4 regions of the Paraliobacillus sp. JSM ZJ581 genome follow, and region 1 is predicted to be linked to each of the others. Evidence: riboswitches for the same ligand, from Rfam matches in the RefSeq annotation. Region 1 holds a riboswitch; each other region holds the start of a gene.

Region 1 (5,134 bases):
CATTTGTTGCCAACCTGCAGCTGGGTTATTTAGAAAAGTAAACGCGATCAGTGCAATAATCAAAATCGGTATCGACCAACCAATGATTTTAGGCACTTTAGATTTTGGTGGTACAGATGTTAAAGCTTTTAAGTCATGCTCTTTTTTAATCTCTTTTGTTATACCAGGTACATGCGCAGCACCTAACACAGCAACAATTTTTCCACCAGGAGCTTGTTTAATTTTTTGAGCTAAATATTGATCCCGTTCGTCTATTAATGGTTTTTTCAATCGAGGAAATGACTCAGTAAATTCACTCAGAATCGATTGAATAGAGTCCTGACTTTTCATTTTTTCTAAATCTTCTTCTGTTATTGTTTCTTTCGTGAAAATACCTGCCAAAATTTGGGCTAAAAGCATCATTTTCCCTTTAAAACCTACGCCACCCCAAATTCTTGCAAAAGTAATTTGAATATTACGGTCAGCTAATACTAACTGTGCATTATTTTCTTTCGCAGACGTGATACCTTGAATCATTTCTTGTCCTGCCTCTATACCAAATTGCTTTGCCATACGTTTCTGAAAAGATGAAACAGCAAGATTCATCAATAACAGGGAGGCTTTTTTCTCTTTAATCACTTTAAAAATGTCCATGTCTTTCCACTGATCACCATTTATAATAGACTGATAACGTTGCTTATCTAATTCAACACATACCGTATCTGGTTGCTCATTCCCAATAACTTCTTTTACTTGTTCTGCACTTGTTTTTGACACATGCGCAGTCCCTATCAAGATAAACTCTTTTCCATCTTGTTCTATTCTTGTTATATTTTCTTCCGACATGAACTTACCTTCCTTTTATAAAATACATGCACATATAAATTATTTTATCATAAAGTATATTATTGCACATAAATTTAGAAAAAAACTAGCGAACGATCACTTAACATGAATTTCGTTCGCCGATTATATGATTTATTTACTTTTAATTTTTCTCTCATTATTCTTTCAGCGCTTTTTTTAAATGTTGTTTAACATCTTTTACATACTTATCGACCTGTAAATCTTTAAAGATATTGTGTACAGAAAAGCTTTCTAGTTGCTCCATATCCATATAACGGTGCATACAATGGATGGGAAAAAGAACATCTTCCACTGTTTTACCATTAAAAAAACCATCTTTTGTTCCAAACTCTTCTAATGGTGCGCCCCATGTTGTGGAAATCATATATTTCTTCCCTGTTAACAGACCACCTCTTCCATACCTTTCTCCCTTTGCATAAAAAACACCGCGTTTTAATACTTGATCAAAGTAACTTTTGAACTTTCCAGGTAAACTAAACCAAAAAATTGGGGTCTGGTAGATGACTATATCAGCAGATAAATATTTCTCTCTTTCTTCTTCTACCTCGAACCCTTGATTAACAACTGTTGTTGCAACATTATATTCTTTTTCTAATTGTTTGTGGATGGCTTCAAACATTGTTTGATTAAGCTTCCCTTGACTATGTGCATACCATTGGTGGCCGTTTATTAATAAAACTTGTTTCACTTTTTCAAACGCCTCCTCTCATCTTTACAGAGTATATGTCTTAAAAATTGAAATATTAATTTGATTTTTAGGAAATAATGATAAATATATGTTATAATTAGGCTAACAACATATATTTATAAAGAGTGGACGAGAGAACTGGCTCTAGGACTCCACGGCAACCTACAATTAGCAAGGTGCCCCAACCAGCAAAGCAAATGCTTTGGATGATGAATCATAACGGTTATATAAGTAACCCCTCTTTCATCATTTGATGAAGAGGGGTTTTTCGTTTATCACTTTTTAATATATGTTGCATTTAAATTTAACAGGAGTGATCTATTTGGTTAACAAACAAAGAACAGATCAACACAAACTTTTTTTCGCAGAAGTAATCACTGTAGTTTCAAAGCTATTAGTTAATTATGAAGAAGGATATACCTTCCACTTTGAAAAAACAAACGAAAATAAAACCTATCAATTAGCAATTAAAGACGACTCTTACCGATGCTTCAAGTTAAAATTAACAGAGAAGAAAGTGTTGCAATTAAAGCAAAAACAGCAACACGCACTAGAACATTATATTTGCAACCAATTGCTACACCAAGGATTCCCAATCATATAACGGTGTTGTTATTTGCCTATCATAAGATAAGACAACTACGCATTGGGACATAACAAAGCAATACCTCATTGTGTCTTTATTTGATAATTATAAACAAACGGAGATACAGCACGATGATAAACAGATGTATGAAGCATATACATTCATTCCTACTATAAATTCGAACAATCGATTGCACTAATTAAGTATATTTATTAAAAAAATATACTTAATTAGAACTTGATCATAACGTCTATCATAAGTATATAATTATTCGTTTTATTTTGTAAGCGTTATATTTATTAAAAAACCAACATTTTATTTGTATTTAGTATTGTAAAATTCTTTTAGGCAAGTTATAATAATTCACAAGAAACATGCGCAACCGTTTTCATTAAAACCTATATTATCATTACAAGGAGGCTTATGTGTTATGAAGAAATGGTTTTTATCTTTCGTAGGAATATTTTTTTTAGCAGGCACACTAGTAGGCTGCGGTCCAGAAGAAACAGGTTCAAAAAATACTGGTGACGGTAATGACGAAGGAAAAGAAAAAGCTGTGGAAATGCCAGAAAAACCAGAAAAATTAACCATCTGGGTAAACGCAGAAGAAAAGCAGGAAGAAGCTGTAGGACAAATCGCCGAAAAATACACAGAAGAAACTGACATTGAAATTGAAGCGATTCCAATTAATATGCTTGATCAAATTGAAAAATTGGATGTTGAAGGACCCGCAGGAAACGGACCAGATATCATCTTCCAACCCCATGATAGAATTGGTGACTTAGTTCTACGCGGGCTAATTGATCCAGTTAATTTAAATGATAAAGCAGCAGAATACACAGATGCAGCGATAAGCGCTGTAACAAATGACGGTGAAACATGGGGTTATCCTGCAGTAACCGAAACATACTCACTATTCTATAACCAAGCATTGGTTGATAGCGCACCAGAAACAATGGACGATTTAATGACCATTGCCGAAGAAAAAACAAATACTAGCAATGATGCATATGGTTTCTTAATGGAAGCAGCAAATTTCTATTTCACATATCCGTTTTTCTCTGGTAACGGGGCATATGTATTCGCTAACAATGATGGTGCGTACGACATTAGCGATATCGGTTTAAACAATGATGGTGCTGTAGAGGGTGGTAAATTAATGCAGTCTTGGTTTGATAACGATTACATCCCTCAAGATTTAACTCCCGATATTATGAACGGATTATTTAAAGAAGGAAAAGTCGCCGCTGTTATTAACGGTCCTTGGATGGTAAGAGAATATCATGATGCACTTGGAGATGATTTACAAGCAACCCCACTCCCGACATTAGATAATGGCGAGCATCCAAAATCATTCGTAGGTGTAAAAGCTTATTTATTATCATATTACTCAAATAACAAAGAGTGGGCACAAGATTTCATGTCTTATATCACTAATAAAGAAAACGCAATGCTTTACTATGATGTTGCTGGCGAAATGCCTGCTCGTGTAGATTCTATCGATGATCCAGCAATAGCAGATGATCCAATCTATTCTGCATTCGCAGAACAAGCAACTTACGGCGAGCCAATGCCTGGCGTTCCTGCAATGCAACAGATTTGGGACCCTATTAATAACGCACTCTCATTTATTTCTAAAGGGGAACCTGTTGAAGATGTGCTAGACGAAGCCGTTCAAACGATTTCAGATAACATAGAGGCATCTGGAGCTACAGAATAAATATTAGATACTGCTATATGGGAAGCGCCCCTCCCCATATAGCACTTGTATTAAGGGAGGAAATAAAGTGGCTTCGCTGAAAAAAATCAATCTTAGTCAACGACGAAACAGAGCTACGTTACTATCTGTCATTCCAGGATTAGGTCAATTATATAACAAGCGTTATATGAAAGGGATACTACTATTAGTGGTTACCGTCTCTTTTTTAATAACAACTTGGAATTATATTGATATCGGTATTTGGGGACTTTTCACTCTTGGAACTATCCCAAGAGAACACCATTCTATTCAATTATTGATTCAAGGGTTTATTTCTTTAATCATTTTAGCATTTGGCATTGCAATATACTTTTATAATTTATGTGATGCACGCAAAGATGCGATTGCGATCGAGAAAGGAAAACCAAACCCTTCACTATTACAAGGCGTACGAGATTTTTACAATAACGGTTTCCCTTATTTCATGATATTACCTGGATTAGCAATGTTACTTTTTATTGTTGTTCTACCTTTGTTATTTATGGTTGCATTAGCATTCACAAATTATAACCAGTATAACGCACCACCAAGAAAGCTATTGGATTGGGTAGGATTTGACAACTTTATTAACTTAATCAATATTGATATTTGGCAAGATACTTTCTTAAACGTATTCACATGGACCATTGTTTGGACAGTAGTTGCAACGACATTACAAATTGTACTTGGACTTTTTTTAGCTTTACTTGTAAATGATAAACGGATTAAATTTAAACGGACCATCCGAACTGTATTAATCTTGCCTTGGGCCGTGCCAGCATTCGTATCCATTTTAATATTTTCAGCATTATTTAACCCTACTTTTGGCGCAATCAATCGAGATATTCTTAGTCAGTTTAATTTGATGATCCCCTGGTTATCTGATCCATTTTGGGCGAAAATCGCATTAATTATGATCCAAACATGGTTAGGCTTTCCATTTGTTTTTGCACTCTTCACCGGTGTTTTACAAAGCGTTCCGTCTGACATGTATGAGGCCGCAGATGTAGATGGTGGGACAAGAATGCAAAAGTTTCGCTTTATTACACTACCTCACATCTTGTTCGCAACTGCACCACTGCTCATTATGCAGTATGCACAGAATTTTAATAACTTTAATATTATCTACTTATTTAACGAAGGTCTACCAGCAGTCCGCGGGCAAAACGCAGGAGGTACTGATATTTTAATTTCATGGGTATACAAACTAACCTTTGAAACGAACAACTACAACATGGCTGCAGCTATAACGATTATCATGGGAGTCATTGTAATG
Region 2 (5,134 bases), on a different contig from region 1:
ACCATATTCCGTTACAGTAAATCCATTAAATTTTTCTCCAAAATACTCAACCATATCATTACGTTCAAATTCTCCGTGTACAAGCACATCAAGGTCTAATTCCTCTTGCAGCGCAATCCAACGTTTAATGTTATTTTCCACAAATGTTTCATACGCTTGATCTGTTATTTCATCATTACGCCATTTAGTTCGTGTAGCTCTTACTTCAGGCGTTTGAGGTAAACTTCCGATCGTGGTAGTTGGTAACAAAGGCAAGGCTAAATGCTCACGCTGTTGTTTAATTCGTGTTGAAAAATCTGGACTTCGCTCCGCATCTGCTTCTGTTAAACAAGCAACGCTGTTTCTAACTGCATCATTTGAGCGATAAGTAGCTTGTAATCTGGCTAATGCCTCGTTCACTTCATTTATTTCGTTCTGGATCGTTCCACGTCCCTCTCGTAATCCTTTCGTTAGAATAGAAACTTCTTGTAGCTTTTCATCTGCAAAGGACAGCCCCTCTAAAATAATCGGATCCAATTTTTGTTCTAATGTTTTCGTAACAGGTACATGCAATAAAGAAGCAGACGGCTGAATAATTAATTGATCATCACTCACAAAATAGTTAATCGTCTCTAGAATAGTAATTTTCTCTTCTAGGTTAGCACGCCACACGTTACGACCATCCACCACTCCTGCAACAAGTGTTTTATCTTTTGGAAAACCATATGTTTTTAACAGTTCCAATGAATCTCCATGAACGAAATCTAGCCCAATAGCTCTTACTGGGAGCTTACTAATTCTCTCAAAGTGAAATACTTTTTCAAAATAAGTTTGAAAAATAACATTTAAGCCTGGCACTTCTCTTGCAAATATTTGGTAGACTTTTTCAGTCGCTTCTAATACATCCTCCCCTACTTCCGTAGCAAAAATTGGCTCATCTATTTGAACCCATGTTGCACCAGCATCTGCTAGCTGTTGTAGAATTTGTACGTATAAAGGTAAAAACACATCAACTAACTCATTAAACTGTCTGTCTTCAAAACCCTTCGATAATTTCAAGTAAGTGATCGGTCCTAAAATAACTGGTTTCCCATCAATATCTAGCTTTTCTTTCGCTTCTTTATAGTATTTAAGTGCTCGATTTTCCACAAGCGAAGGTTTCGCATCATTCAACTCAGGAACGATATAATGATAGTTTGTATTAAACCATTTTGTCATTTCTGATGCGATTACTTGATCCACACCACGCGCCATTGCAAAGTATGTATCAACATCGACCTTACCTCCAGTGTAGTCATATCGATTCGGTACGATCCCAAATCCAACAGAAGTATCTAGGACATGGTCGTATAACGAAAAATCACCAACAGGGATCAAATCGATTCCTTGATTTTTCTGTTTTCGCAGATTAGTTAGACGTATTTCATCTGTTGTTCGAATTAATTCCTCTTCTGTTATATTTCCATTCCAGTACGCTTCAAGCGTTTCTTTCCATTCTCTCTTCTCTCCAATTCGTGGGTAACCTAAGTTTGAACTTTTTATTTTTGTCATACCAAATCTCCTCCATTATATTTTTTACTCTATTACAAATCTTTTTCTATGTTGTCACTTCTTGTTCTTTGGCTGTCAGACTTGTTTTCTCTTGGATATACTCCACCAGCTTCACACATATGTCGTATCGCATAAATGGAGTAATTAAATATATTCCATTAAAGTGTTCCAATGCTGTGTCAATTAACTCTTTTGATATGGAAATACTTTCCTCCGTTGATGCCGCTTTGCTACCTACAGTTGCTCTCATTCGTTCTCGCACTTCATCGGTCAATCTAATTCCTGGAACTTCATTATGCAAAAATTCAGCATTTTTAGTTGATGTTAATGGCATAACTCCTATAAAAATGGGGACTTCTATATGAGCGGTTGCTTGTTTTAACTCAAAAATCGCCTCTGGGCTGTAAATTGGTTGTGTTAAAATATAGTCCGCCCCACTGAGCACTTTTCTTTCTAGTCGTTTTACCGCCTTTTCTACGATTTTCACATTAGGATTAAAAGCAGCAGCTACATGAAAAGCAGTTTTTTCTCTTAATGTATTACCTGAAAAAGAAATTCCATTATTACTTTTTTTAATTAACTCAATTAATTTAAATGAATTAACATCGAATACAGAGGTTGCTCCAGGGAAATCACCAATCTTGGTTGGGTCTCCGGTTATCGCTAATATTTCTGTTATGCCGAGTGTGTGTAATCCCATTAAATGTGATTGTAAGCCAATTAAATTTCGATCACGGCAAGTTAAATGGACAAGTGGTCTGATACCATGTTTTTGTAATAATGTTGCCATCGCTATATTGCTAATTCGAGGACTTGCTAATGAGTTATCCGCAAGTGTGATGGCGTCCGCTCCTGCTTCTTTTAATGCCTTTGCCCCTTGAATATACTCGGTAAGATCTAAATGCTTTGGTGCGTCTAATTCGACAATAATCGTTTTTCGTTTTTTTGCCTTTTCTGCTAATGATTCGTTCCCTTTTTTTCGTTGTGATATTACTTTAATTTCCTCTTGAACAATAGCTTTTTCTTTAATCGGTTTAAGATTTTTCATCCCTATAGCAAGCGATCTAATATGCTCTGGTGTCGTTCCACAACAACCACCAACTAGACGAGCACCTTGGTTCCTTAAATCAAGTGCACATGATTCAAAATAGTTCGGTTCATTCTTATAATAAAGAACGCCATCTCGATAAGCCGGTAAACTTGCATTCGGATACGTTGCTAGAAAAGCCTTATCCAAGAGGGGAACAGATTCTAATGATCGAATCATTTGCGATGGACCAAAACGACAATTGACACCAACGACATCGGAACCAAGCGATTCTAGCTGTTTTAAAGCTTTTGAGAGAGGCAAGCCATTTTCCAACACTCCAGTCTCATGCATGGAAACATTCGTAATAATCGGTAAATCGGTCTCTTCACGCGCAATTTCCAAAACCGTTACTAGCTCATCAAAATTGTAATACGTTTCTAAAATAAGCCCATCTACCCCTTCTAAAAGCAAACAATATAATTGTTCTCTAAAACTACGTTTAATTTCTTCCGTTGATTTTACTATCGTTTTAGTACCATGAATTCCACCAATACTCCCCAAAACGTACGAACGCTTATTACTTGCCTTTTTAGCAATTTGGACCGCTGTTTGATTTATTTTTTTCACCTGTTCTTCTAAACCGTATCGAGCAAGTTTAATATAATTAGCACCATAAGTATTCGTTTGAATCACATCCGCGCCAGCAGCAATATAAGCTTCATGTATCTGCTGAACTTGAGTAGGGTGCGTAAGGTTTAATGCTTCAAAACTTCGATCAACACCATGGGAATATAAAATAGTCCCCATCGCTCCATCAGCAATCAAAATCCTTTCTTTTAAAGATGTTAATAAATCCAAACTTACTTCACCTCCACTATTTAATCGCCTTCACATCATTGTTTTATCTCTTTGATAATCTAATTACTCTCTCGTTTATGCCAAAAATAAAAGGCATCTCACACGCTATCAATCTTATGATTGAATAGAGTGGAAGATGCCTTTAGTTGTCTAATCGGCAAATCATTTATTTTTCTGTAGTTTACGTTCTTTTTGAGATGGTTGTATACCTTTTTTTTGGAACCTTTTTTTCTCGGTTGAATCAATTTGCGTAATGTACCCATCATGTACAGTCAAAACAATTGATCCATAATCAATGTCTTGCAAAATATGATTTAGATAATCTAACTTTACTTGATCAAGCTTACCCATTTCTCATCTCCCCTTCTAGTATTGTAAGTACAAGTTTCAAATATGTCTCACTTGTAAAGCTAATGCCTTTAAAAATACACCATAAAAAATCCTCTTCCTATAAAAGATAAGAAGAGGATGGATGTATGCATCTATATCTCTTCTTATCTTTCAGGCATAAAGCTTGCTGGAATTGGCACAGTACTAAAAAAGTCTGCTGCCGAGGCTTCGTTGGGCCAGTCCCTCCACCTCTCTGGATAAGAAAATTCAGTTTTATTTAAATTGTAGAGATTACTTTACACTTAAATTCATATATTGTCAACTGTCATTTTGCTATTATGGAGTAATGTAATTGGAATCTCCCTGTTTTCTTAGAAATTCCCTTTTATTATCGCCATATATAATAAAGCTTAAAAACGGGTAAAAAGCTACTCCCATTATTACTTCCCATACATCATTTATACTTTAATATCATTCACCTGATCATTGATTCATCTTGCTCTTTCAGTTTCTTTACACTTCTTTCCGTATCATCAATATTGCTTCTGACTATCTCTTTATATTGAGTAAATAACTGATGAATCGATTCTTCACGTTCTAACCACTCTTTTGTGAAATTCAATTGATTTCTCCCATAATTATCATCAGGCTTAGGAAACTTCAATTGGTTTAAACGCCATATTGCTTGATCCAATTGTGACTTAAATAGATAAAATGGTAGCTTTATTTCTTTCCCACCACTACTGCTTTTATTAAATGTTACGAACATTTAGAACAACCTACCTTTTAATTCACTTATCTTTCTACTAAACGCATCTATTGCATCCTCTCCCTGCTGAAGCAACGAATCAGCTTGATTTGCAATCGTACTAGCAAACTCTAAAGAACTTTTTTGCAATTCAAACTGTTTTATTTTCCAATTAATGGTTGTAACGTAGGAGTCATAATTGTGAATATGTTTTTTAATTGTTTGATATGCTTCATCACGAGACGTATAAAATTCCTCTGCTTTTAAACTTACCCATCCCTTTTTCAAGCTAGGGTTTTTTATTGTTTCTACAGCGGACAACGCATCGTCTTGTTCATCAGTAATTAATCGTTTTGCTCGTTTTAATCGTGATATTTTTTCATCTATCTCTGAAGACCTGCTAGAAATTACATGGAAAGCATTATTAAGAAAGTCACTATCTGACAAAGTTATCACATCCTTATTCAGTATATTATATCGATTATTTAATAGTTTATTATAATCATAATATAACAAATAAATCCATTCAAACCATTACTATTTGTAAAACTGGGTACATATTACCATTTTTCTTTTGCTTGAAACAGTTTAATTATGAATGTAAATTGCACCTTCTCATCATGTAAACATAACCTGAG
Region 3 (5,134 bases), on a different contig from region 1:
AGCCTTCAGACTCAAATAGAGCTAGTATTCGTCCATGATCTGGAACAGAACGACTAATGATAACCTCTGTTCCTTTAGAAATATCTTCTACACTTTTGATATTTTTAGAATAGACAGCCATTGGTTCTACGTGAATACCACCCAAATTCACAAAATCATATTCAAAATCTTCCACTTGAGATTCCAAATAAGGAATGTGTTGAAAGTAGTTCGCATCTAAATCACCGCTTGATAAATCTTTATTCGGCAAAACATAATCTTGATACTCTTCTATCACTAGTTCAATCCCTTTATCCGTTAGCAACGGTTTTGCTTCTTCTAATATTTGGGCATGAGGTACACTAGTTGCCCCCACTTTAATTGTTGAAGTTGCTGATTCGTCTGAACCTTCTCCCTCATCTCCACAAGCAACTAATACGACAGCAAATAATCCAACAAACAATAAAAGTAATACTTTTTTCATTTTAATTCTCCCCTTTAGCTTATGACTTTTATATTTTTCTTGTAATAAACAAGAATTAATATTACCTTTTGTCCAATTTATTCGTAATTCCATCACCAATAAATTGAAAAACAAAAACAATGATAACAATCAACACAGTACACATGAACACTACATCATTGTACCCCCGTAAAAAACCATAGAAATAGGCATAATCCCCTAACCCACCAGCACCAATAATACCTGCGACTGCTGTGTATCCTATTAACGCAATAGCCGTAACAGTCAAACCAGATACTAGCGCTGGAGTAGATTCCTTTAATAACACTTTAAAAATAATGGTTGATGTTTTTGCACCCATTGACTTCGCCGCTTCAATCACTCCTTTATCTACTTCTCGGAGTCCAATCTCTACTAATCTTCCATAAAAAGGGGCAGACCCGATAATAAGTGCAGGTAATGCTGCATTTGGCCCACGAAGCGTTCCGATTAAGAAATCCGTAAAAGGGAATAATAATAAAATTAAAATAACAAATGGAATTGCACGGAATACATTAACGATCGTAGCTACAATGATATTAATTACTTTATTTCCCCAAATACCACCCGGTGATGTTAAATATAAGAATAATCCTAAGACCATCCCTAAAATAAATGTTCCAATTAATGCGATTAACGTCATATAAAAGGTCTCAAGCATTGCTTCCACAATACCTGACCATTCTACATTTGGAAAAAGTTGATTGAACATGTTACTTCACCTCCACTTGAACAGATGTGGAAGTAATAAAGTTGATTGCTTTTTCTATTTCCTCATCTTCACCTGTTATTTGAACAAAAAGTGTTCCATATGCACCAGACTGTGTTTGCTTCACATTCCCGTGCAAAATATTTAAGTCAACATTATATTTTTTCGCAACTTGACTAATTGTAGCCTGATTTGCTGTTTCACCTAAAAAATGCAAGCGTAAAATTTTCCCTTGATCGATCTGTTTCAGTATTGATTCATCTGTCAATTCATCATTCGGTTTACCCATCACTTGTTCTACAAACTTTTTGGTAACCGATTGTTTCGGGTGAGAAAAAACATCCATCACATTCCCTTGCTCAACGACACGTCCTTCTTCCATTACTGCAACACGATGACAAATTTTCTGTATCACATGCATTTCATGTGTAATTAAAATAATGGTTAATCCTAATTTTTTATTAATATCAACAAGTAATGACAGAATGGAATCCGTTGTTTCAGGGTCTAATGCCGATGTCGCTTCATCGCACAACAGCACTTTCGGGTTATTAGCTAAAGCTCTTGCAATACCAACACGTTGTTTCTGTCCACCACTTAATTGAGCAGGATAAGCATCTTCTCGATCAGTTAATCCAACAAGACGAATTAATTCATCAGCTCGTTCCAATCGCTCAGCTTTTGAAATGCCAGCTATTTCTAATGGGAACATAATATTCTCCCGTACCGTGCGTGACCATAATAAATTGAAATGTTGAAAGATCATCCCAATTTCTTGTCTTGATAAACGCAATGCATTTTTTGATAAAGCTGTAATTTCTTGATCATTAATCGTTACATGACCTGATGTCGGCTCTTCTAGACGATTAATTAAACGAATAAAGGTACTTTTACCCGCTCCACTATAACCAATGACACCAAATATTTCTCCTTTATCGATGGATAAATCAAGTGCATTAACAGCCTGGATCGTTGTGTCCTTTGTTTGAAACACTTTTGAGAGCTGCTTAATTTTAATCATTTTATTCCTACTTTCTTTAATCACCTATAATTTTTCTGTACTTTAGCTCATGGATGCTTAAAATAATTTTACAATCTATGAATCTTTCTCCTGCAATATAAAAAGCGCCTTCCTGTTGTAGAGAACAGAAAGACACTTTGTCTATAATTAATCTGTTCTCTCATCTGCAAAAGCAATTATTGCTCTACAGGAATTGGCACCATTTTAAACATAAACTGTTTAACGGTTGCCGGGCTTCATCGGGCCAGTCCCTCCACCTCTCTTGATAAGAGATTCAAATGCATATTCTATTTTTTGTTTAATTGACATGGTAGCATGATATTAATCATATGTCAACTTTTTTTCAAAGTTGAGTAAGTACAGTACTATCCTTTACAATAATGCTGTAACATCAAAAATTGCTTATAGAAAATTAAGTACAAAATAGATAAACGTATTAGGAAGGGGTATATTGTTGCAATCGATTAATTTTACTTTACCGTATATCAACCAACCAGGTATTTTCAAACTAGCCGACTATAGAGAAAAAATTGTAATTTTAACTTTTTGGGTATCGTGGTGTCCGGACTGTAGTTCCGATCTGCCTAAAAAAGAGCAACTTTATCGTTCAATAAATGACGATAAAGTAGAGATGGTGACAATAAATGTGACAGGAAGAGAACGAAATGATGGAGAGGCAGTAAGTTATACAACTAAATTCCTTACCCAACCTACATTAAAAGACAATGATAGGGAAGTCTATGATCTATTTAAATGTGAAGGTGTACCAACTACTGTGATTATTAATCAGCAAGGTGAAATCTATCGTGTATTTGGTGAACAAAGTACAATGATAGAGATTGTAGAAGCAGTAGGTACAATTTTATGATTTATTAAAGCCAAATACTGACCAAGTTTTTGCTATTTTTTCGATATTACTTATAGAATAAATTTTTTCAATTGTATTGTCAGCAAACTTAATGTAAACACAAGGAACACTTCCGATTTTATTCGTTTGCATAAACGTAGGAAATAAACCTGCATTCATCTCATAAAAGAGATGAGCATTCGTTTGTTTTTCAACTTTTCTTAAAATGTCTCTGGCCAATTGGCAAGTTCGACAAAATGGACTATAAATAAATATCAATTGTTGCGATTGATTGAATACATGACTATTCTCTTTCACTATTTGCTTCATTTGAAACTCCTTCAAATAAGATAAATCGGATCCACATTAATATGTTTGCTAACTAATGCTGTCGCGAGCTCTACTTCAGGTGTAGCAGCTACCTCACGATAGGTTTTATCTATATAAATGTGTTGTGCATGAGGAAGTTCTATTGTTAACTGTTTTCGAAGCTTATGACCAGCTTCATCTTCATCGACTAAAATAAATACGTCACAATCATCTAATTGGAAATCATTAATTAATTGTTCCATTTTCTCAACACCTAATGTACCATTTGTGCATATGATAGTAATAGCGTCTGTAACGATTTTCTCAATCTGTATCTTATCTGTTAAACCTTCAACAATTAGTATACGTTTTGATTCAGCCATATCTTTATTCATTTCGATTCCACCTTTTCGAAAAAGCAAATGTTTCTATACTATATCATATGAACAAATCATCCCTTGTTACAATTATAATTGTAACAAGGGATGATTTAATTTATTCCTTTTCTTCGATCATTGTTTGGTATTGTTCTGCAGTCATCAGTTTGTCAATATCACTCGTATTATTAGGTTCAACAACAATCATCCAAGCTTTTTCATAAGGTGATTCGTTAACAAATTCAGGGCTATCATCTAATTCTTCATTCACTTCGATAACCTTCCCAGAAAGCGGTGCATATAATTCTGAAACGGTTTTTACTGACTCTACGCTTCCAAAAGGTTCATTTTCTTCAATCGTATCGCCTGCTTCTGGCAATTCAACAAAGACAATATCACCTAATTCATCTTGTGCGTGCTCCGTAATACCAATTCGAACTGTTTCTCCTTCTATCTTTATCCACTCATGTTCTTTTGAATAATGTAGCTCCTTTGGAATATGCATTGGTAGACCTCCTTGAATAATAAATTTATATTAAAACTATTAAGATTATTTTATCTCCATGCTTGTTCAAATAATTCTTCTTTAAATCCAATCGTTACTTGTTTACCATCTGTAGTGATTGGTCGTTTGATTAACATGCCATCAGATGCTAACCAGTTTAATTTCTCTTCATCCGTAGCCTCTGGTAGCTTATTTTTCAAATCTAGCTCACGATATTTTTTTCCACTTGTATTAAAAAATCTTTTTATTGGCAACCCACTAAGTTGAATTAGTTTTTTTAATTCCTCTTTTGTTGGTGGATTTTCAACAATATGTATCTGTTCATAAGCTATATTATTTTTATCTAACCATTTCTTTGCTTTTTGACACGTACCACATTTAGGATAAGCATAAAAAGTTAACGTCATCGAAGTCCCCTCCTATATCATTCTACATGATTGTACCCTACAATCCAAATGCTACTTTCTATTATATAGAAGGTAGCATCGCTTTGACTAGTGTTTTGCATCTTTAACTTGCGTGTATAGTATTGCAAAAAATACACAAATTACGTATGTAACCTAATTAAAGGAGGTTTTTTTATGCAACAACAAATGAATACTGGTAATTTAAATCAATCGAATCAAGTCATGCAACAACCACCAACTATGGTTAGTTCAAAAGATTTGTTATACCTAATCGATATGATGTCATGGAATTTAAATGCAACAAAAAAAGCACATTTTTTTGCTAAACAATGCAACATACCAGAAGTTAAACATGCTTTAGAGCAAGCTTGTCAAATGCACCAAAAGCATTACCAAAAAATATTGCAACATACAGCTGTTCAGCAAAATGGTATGTTGCAGTAGATAAAGGAGATTTTCAATGAATCAGCAAAAAGTA
Region 4 (5,134 bases), on a different contig from region 1:
CTGGCGGGATTTCTGTGGGGGCTATTGCAAATTGTGTTAGGCGATGCATATATATTAACTCCTGTTCAGGCATTTATTGAATATTTTATTGCATTTGCATTTATAGGATTTGCAGGTTTATTTTATCCAGTTATTCAGAAAAGTCTTCGCTCATCTAATAAAACGAAAACAGCAGTTTGGATTATTGTAGCTACGTTTGTTGGAAGCTTGGCTCGCTATTTCTGGCACTTTGTTGCTGGGTTTATCTTTTGGGGAGAATATGCGCCAGAAGATATGAATGTTGTACTATTCTCATTTTTAACAAATGGTGTTACGATGTTAGGTGCATTTGTTTTTTGTTCTATTTTACTTGTTTTGCTAATCAGCACATCACCAAGATTAATTATAAGAGATCGAATATAAAAAAAGAGATTAAATCTAGTTAACTAGGTTTAATCTCTTTTTAGTTGCTTAGCGTAAATTACCAATGACGTTGTACGTCGACAAATGCTAAAGTTAGCTACATCCAATTATTATTAAGATTTCTATCACCTTTTTATACGATAAATTAACATTTATCGATTCAGTCCATCCATCGCTAACCGAATATTTATGCTTTGGTTTATTGCATTTGATCAATAGGCACATTTGCTGTTTGGGAATAATATTGCACTTCTCTCTTTTCACGCACAAATAAAATGATCGTTAGGAATAAGGTGACGATCGTTGAAAAACCTAATAAGCCTAGTAAACCTAGCTCATGCAATAGTTTGAAAAAAACAACAGTAGAAATAGCCAGCACTACACTAAAGTAGACAGCAAGATAATCTTTTATTGAATGATTTTTTAAAGATACCTGTATATTCCGATAATTCGTTAAAAGGGTGACGCTAATAATTGTTAAAACATTGGTAGACATACCGATCCATACAGGATGAATATCTAAAAAGAAAACAGTAGGTTGCCATCCCCCTAAATGATACCATAGTAGTCCAGTAACAAAACCTGTGAGTAAAGAACTAACGACCGCATGTTTTGTAACAACAGGCCAAAATAATGCTGCAACTACTGGAGCAAATGTAGCAGCATTTCTTGTTGTCCATGCAAGTACATTCCACCAAGCAGATTGTTCTGTTCGTAGCAACCCAAATATTATCATTAACCCTGTAAGTAACAGCAGAGAAAGCTTTGTATAGTGAACTAACTGTATACTTGTTGTATTTGGGAAAATGGCACTCCCTACGTCTTTTCCCAAACTAGTAGCACCAGAAAATTGACATGGTGCTCCCCAACTCAATGCACAAGCCCAAATTCCCAAGAAAAACAATCCAACTAAGGGGGCAGGTAAAACTTCCATTAAATATTTTGGTAAGGCAACTAATCCAAGTGTTTCTCCTGGAATAACGATTGCCGCTGCTAAACCAAATAGAATACCACATATAATAAAAGGAATACCTAGAAAAACAGCTCCGATTACCCCTTTTTGCCCCTCTTCAGGTGTTCTGCAGGATAAAGCCATTTGAAATGCAGCTTGTGCTAAAATGACATTTACTAAAAAAGTGCCAAACCATGCAACAATTACTTGAATCCCTACTGCATCGAAATGAAACATGGATGGATTAGTTTGAGCAAGTTGCACTAAACCCTCTATACCTGGGTTAATAAAAAAAGCGATCGTGCCAATAATAAACATGCTCAAAAATACAGTACTGTTCATTGTTTGTGTGAAAGCAACCGACCACATTCCCCCAGCTTGTAAATAGATAAACAATAAAATAGCTGTAAATGCAATCGAGACACTAAGAGAAATATTTGTAAACACATTTAGTGCAGAAGCAAAGGCGATAGCAGTTGCAACCGACCACATTGGAAAAGCAAAAGCAGTAATTAATCCAGCAATTCCTTTGGCAGCTCGACCAAATTGATCACCAATTAATCCAGATACGGTAACCATCATACGTTTGCGAAATGACTTAATCATTAACAATGCAATAATTAAAACTTGAACCGTTTCAGCAATGCCATACCAAATAGCAGAAATACCTGTAAGATAAGATAATTCCACAATCGAAATATAAGTTGACCCTGAGAATAAGCCAGTAATACAAAATGCAACTGTCCACCATCGAAAATTTCGACCGCCAACAAAAAAATTACTTCCACTGGATGCTTTTACTCGAGCTACATTACCAGCAATAATTAAAAGCAAAGTATAAATTAGAGCAAAACCAATCATCCAAGCACCATATTCTGTCACATAATCACTCCTTTATTTTATAAGCAGACTATTTACAAACGAAAAAACCTTCTTTCTTAGCTAATGCTTAAGAAGAAGGTTTTCTTTTTGGTTATTTCCAAACAGGAAAAATTCCTTCTTATCTTTCAGCTGATTAGCTGCTGGATTTAGCACCTTATTTGCTCGAGACAAATGGTTGCTGTGGGATCATAGGACCAGTTTCCTTCACCACTCGGGATAAGAATAATTAAATTTCTACTAATCATATCGGTATTCATTAATATTGTCAAGTTATTCTGAATTTTTTTAATATTAACTAAGCAACCCAATACCTTAATTGCATAGCGCTAAGTATGGCAATGTTCAATTGATTGAGTAGTATTTGTTGAATTTCATGATATAGGTATGCATGCGAATAGGGGATAAAACAAAATGAGCGCATTATTTTTTCCAGTAAGGGAGTGTGTGTAGTTGTAATTACTAATGAATCAACGTTCGGGTTATTTATTTGGACGATTGATATAAATAGATAAGGAAAACATCTATTAGAATGATTGTTAGCTCATTTTATCTCTGTTATCTTCTTGAAAACTAGTGATTAATTGAAGGTGGCAGATAGGGTTGAAATGACACACCTATTTTATTACGGTATATCACAAGAGAATGTACCAAGAAACAGGTGAATAACTTGAATTGTTTGATGGTTCGCTTATTGTTATTCGGAATCATACAGTTAGACTCTCCTTATACATCAAAAAATAGTGAACGTTTCATCGATTATGTATCATATTATAGAAGTGAAGCGAATGATATTAAGGCAGGAGATAAATGGGACAAAGCGAAACGATTCGTTAACAGTAAAAGAAAAACTGGGACATGAGGTAAGCCCCTTGTCCCAGTATGTTTCGTTCATTAGTAAATGATAAAACATGCTGTTTCTTGATAGATATTAAGATTATCTATGTCTAGCTAAACCTACGTACGGTAAGTTAAAATCGATTGTTGTGTCGCTGTGTTTTCGTTATCTCCTACGTTTCGGTTTAGTCCGTATATCACTAAGCGAATGTTTGAGCATTTGTTTTTTATAATTTAAATTGGTCGACTTGTGTTTGTAAACTTTTAGCTAGTTGGGCTAATTCGTCAGCACTTTTAGCTACTTCTTCCATAGAAGTATTGGTCTCTTCCGTAGATGCTGCTGTTTCCTCAATACCTGCTGCAGATTCTTGGGAGATAGCAGCAATTTCATCCACTGACGTATACATTTTTTGACTATTTGAAGCGATTGTTTGTAAATCATTGGCGATAGTGTGTACTTTTCCAACCATGTCAGTAATGGATTGGTTAATTCCTTGGAATGCTTGTCCAGTTTTTTGGATTTGATTCGATCCTTTTTCAACGGCAGAATACCCCGCTTCTAAGGAATGTGCAACTTGATTCGACTCTATCTGAATCGATTGAACAATGGTTGTAATGTCAGTAATAGATTTGCTAACTTGCTCTGCTAACTTCCGAACTTCATCAGCGACTACTGCGAATCCCTTACCTTCTTCACCTGCTCGAGCGGCTTCAATTGCAGCATTAAGTGCTAATAGATTCGTCTGTTCTGCAATATCTTGAATAACAGAAACAATTTTTTCTATTTCAATAGATTGTTGATCTAATCCTTTAACTTTATTAAATGAGTCTTGAACTAATTGATAGATTTCTTTCATTTGTTCAACTGATAGATCTAATTGTTTAGCTCCTTCATCACTTAATTGAATCACTTGATCCGAGTTTTTTGCCACACTAGTGCTATTTTTCGTGGCCTGTGTGACGGTTTGATTGTATTGTTGCATTGCTGTTGCTAAATCAACCGCATGATTAGACTGCGACTCTGCACCTGATGAAAGTTCTTCCATTGTTGCTGCGACTTGTTCACTACTTTCTCTTACTTGATTTGATGAGTGAGATAAATGATCACTTTGTTTGTGTACATTTGTTGTCACATTACTTAAATGGTTAATCATTTCATATAAGTTGTCTTTCATTGTATTGACTGATTCAGCTAAATCTACAAATTCGTCTTTAGATTTCGTAACTACCTTTTCTCCTGTTAAATCGCCCTCAGCTAATCGGTTCATTTCGGACTTAAGAGTTGAAATGTTGAACAATAACGAGCGTATAAGGAAAATGAAGATAACCATGGCAATAACGACTGAAACCCCCAATGTGATAAAAGTTGTTATCAGAATATCTTTACGAATCATCGTTGCCAGTCGTGACATTTCAAAATCGATTGCAGTTACTGCAACAATGTCGCCATCCTCATTTTTTACGGTTTTAGCGAGTGTAATGGTAGACTTTCCGCTGCCAGTATCGATGTACGGATCTGTCCAAGCTACTTCATCTTGAGCATTGACAGCAAGCTGGTACCAATCTGTTGTTGTTGAATCATAACCTGATAAATTAGCAGAATCATCAACTTGGTGCAAATACAATGCGCCTTCTGGTGTACCGACATATAGATTCATTATGAAGTTATCCTTGATAGCTAGTTCGGATAAAAAAGATTCATAATAACTAGTCAGCGCAGGATTGTTCGCTCGAGGCATATTTGTATATTCTTCTTCTGATTCAGGTGGATTAATTTGATTGACTTGAAATTCTTCCATTTCCACCATTTGTTTTAATTTTGCTTCGTATTCTTGAAAAATGTCTTCATATTTGGATGAGAAGGCTTCGATATTTTCTTTTTCAATAATGGCTTTCTCTAATATTGCTGTTTTGTTAAAGGAAATAATTCCGACAACTGTTAAAGGTATAATTAATAATAAAAGCACGATAAGTGGTAATTTGAATTTTAGTTTTGATAAAATGTTCATAAGCAACCCCCTTCGTTTCCTTGGAAAAATTTATTTTTAAACTTATTTCTATATT

Evidence for each region. Region 1 has a riboswitch for S-adenosylmethionine ahead of ACH6CY_RS02490 (hypothetical protein). Riboswitches for the same ligand answer to the same signal wherever they lie in the genome.
Region 2: another riboswitch for S-adenosylmethionine. It lies ahead of ACH6CY_RS14800 (DUF2292 domain-containing protein); the one in region 1 lies ahead of ACH6CY_RS02490 (hypothetical protein).
Region 3: another riboswitch for S-adenosylmethionine. It lies ahead of ACH6CY_RS09565 (methionine ABC transporter ATP-binding protein); the one in region 1 lies ahead of ACH6CY_RS02490 (hypothetical protein).
Region 4: another riboswitch for S-adenosylmethionine. It lies ahead of ACH6CY_RS03310 (sodium:solute symporter family protein); the one in region 1 lies ahead of ACH6CY_RS02490 (hypothetical protein).

The regions. Positions count from the first base shown of each region.
Region 1 is NZ_JBISEP010000002.1:156,048-161,181, forward strand. Features, by position in the region: gene ACH6CY_RS02480 (TraB/GumN family protein) at 1-825, opposite strand, end outside; gene ACH6CY_RS02485 (NAD(P)H-dependent oxidoreductase) at 983-1,534, opposite strand; SAM riboswitch class I at 1,648-1,750, shown strand; gene ACH6CY_RS02490 (hypothetical protein) at 1,824-2,138, shown strand; gene ACH6CY_RS02495 (extracellular solute-binding protein) at 2,551-3,840, shown strand; gene ACH6CY_RS02500 (carbohydrate ABC transporter permease) at 3,917-5,134, shown strand, end outside.
Region 2 is NZ_JBISEP010000040.1:179-5,312, reverse strand. Features, by position in the region: gene metE (5-methyltetrahydropteroyltriglutamate--homocysteine S-methyltransferase) at 1-1,530, opposite strand, end outside; gene ACH6CY_RS14805 (bifunctional homocysteine S-methyltransferase/methylenetetrahydrofolate reductase) at 1,577-3,418, opposite strand; gene ACH6CY_RS14800 (DUF2292 domain-containing protein) at 3,581-3,769, opposite strand; SAM riboswitch class I at 3,910-4,012, opposite strand; gene ACH6CY_RS14795 (YwqI/YxiC family protein) at 4,224-4,517, opposite strand; gene ACH6CY_RS14790 (DUF5082 domain-containing protein) at 4,518-4,943, opposite strand.
Region 3 is NZ_JBISEP010000015.1:22,536-27,669, forward strand. Features, by position in the region: gene ACH6CY_RS09555 (MetQ/NlpA family ABC transporter substrate-binding protein) at 1-463, opposite strand, end outside; gene ACH6CY_RS09560 (methionine ABC transporter permease) at 525-1,193, opposite strand; gene ACH6CY_RS09565 (methionine ABC transporter ATP-binding protein) at 1,195-2,211, opposite strand; SAM riboswitch class I at 2,369-2,483, opposite strand; gene ACH6CY_RS09570 (TlpA disulfide reductase family protein) at 2,666-3,079, shown strand; gene ACH6CY_RS09575 (thioredoxin domain-containing protein) at 3,074-3,388, opposite strand; gene ACH6CY_RS09580 (toprim domain-containing protein) at 3,400-3,762, opposite strand; gene gcvH (glycine cleavage system protein GcvH) at 3,863-4,249, opposite strand; gene ACH6CY_RS09590 (arsenate reductase family protein) at 4,300-4,656, opposite strand; gene ACH6CY_RS09595 (hypothetical protein) at 4,831-5,100, shown strand; gene ACH6CY_RS09600 (spore coat protein) at 5,117-5,134, shown strand, end outside.
Region 4 is NZ_JBISEP010000003.1:73,178-78,311, reverse strand. Features, by position in the region: gene thiT (energy-coupled thiamine transporter ThiT) at 1-402, shown strand, start outside; gene ACH6CY_RS03310 (sodium:solute symporter family protein) at 602-2,236, opposite strand; SAM riboswitch class I at 2,352-2,459, opposite strand; gene ACH6CY_RS03305 (hypothetical protein) at 2,916-3,095, shown strand; gene ACH6CY_RS03300 (methyl-accepting chemotaxis protein) at 3,298-5,079, opposite strand.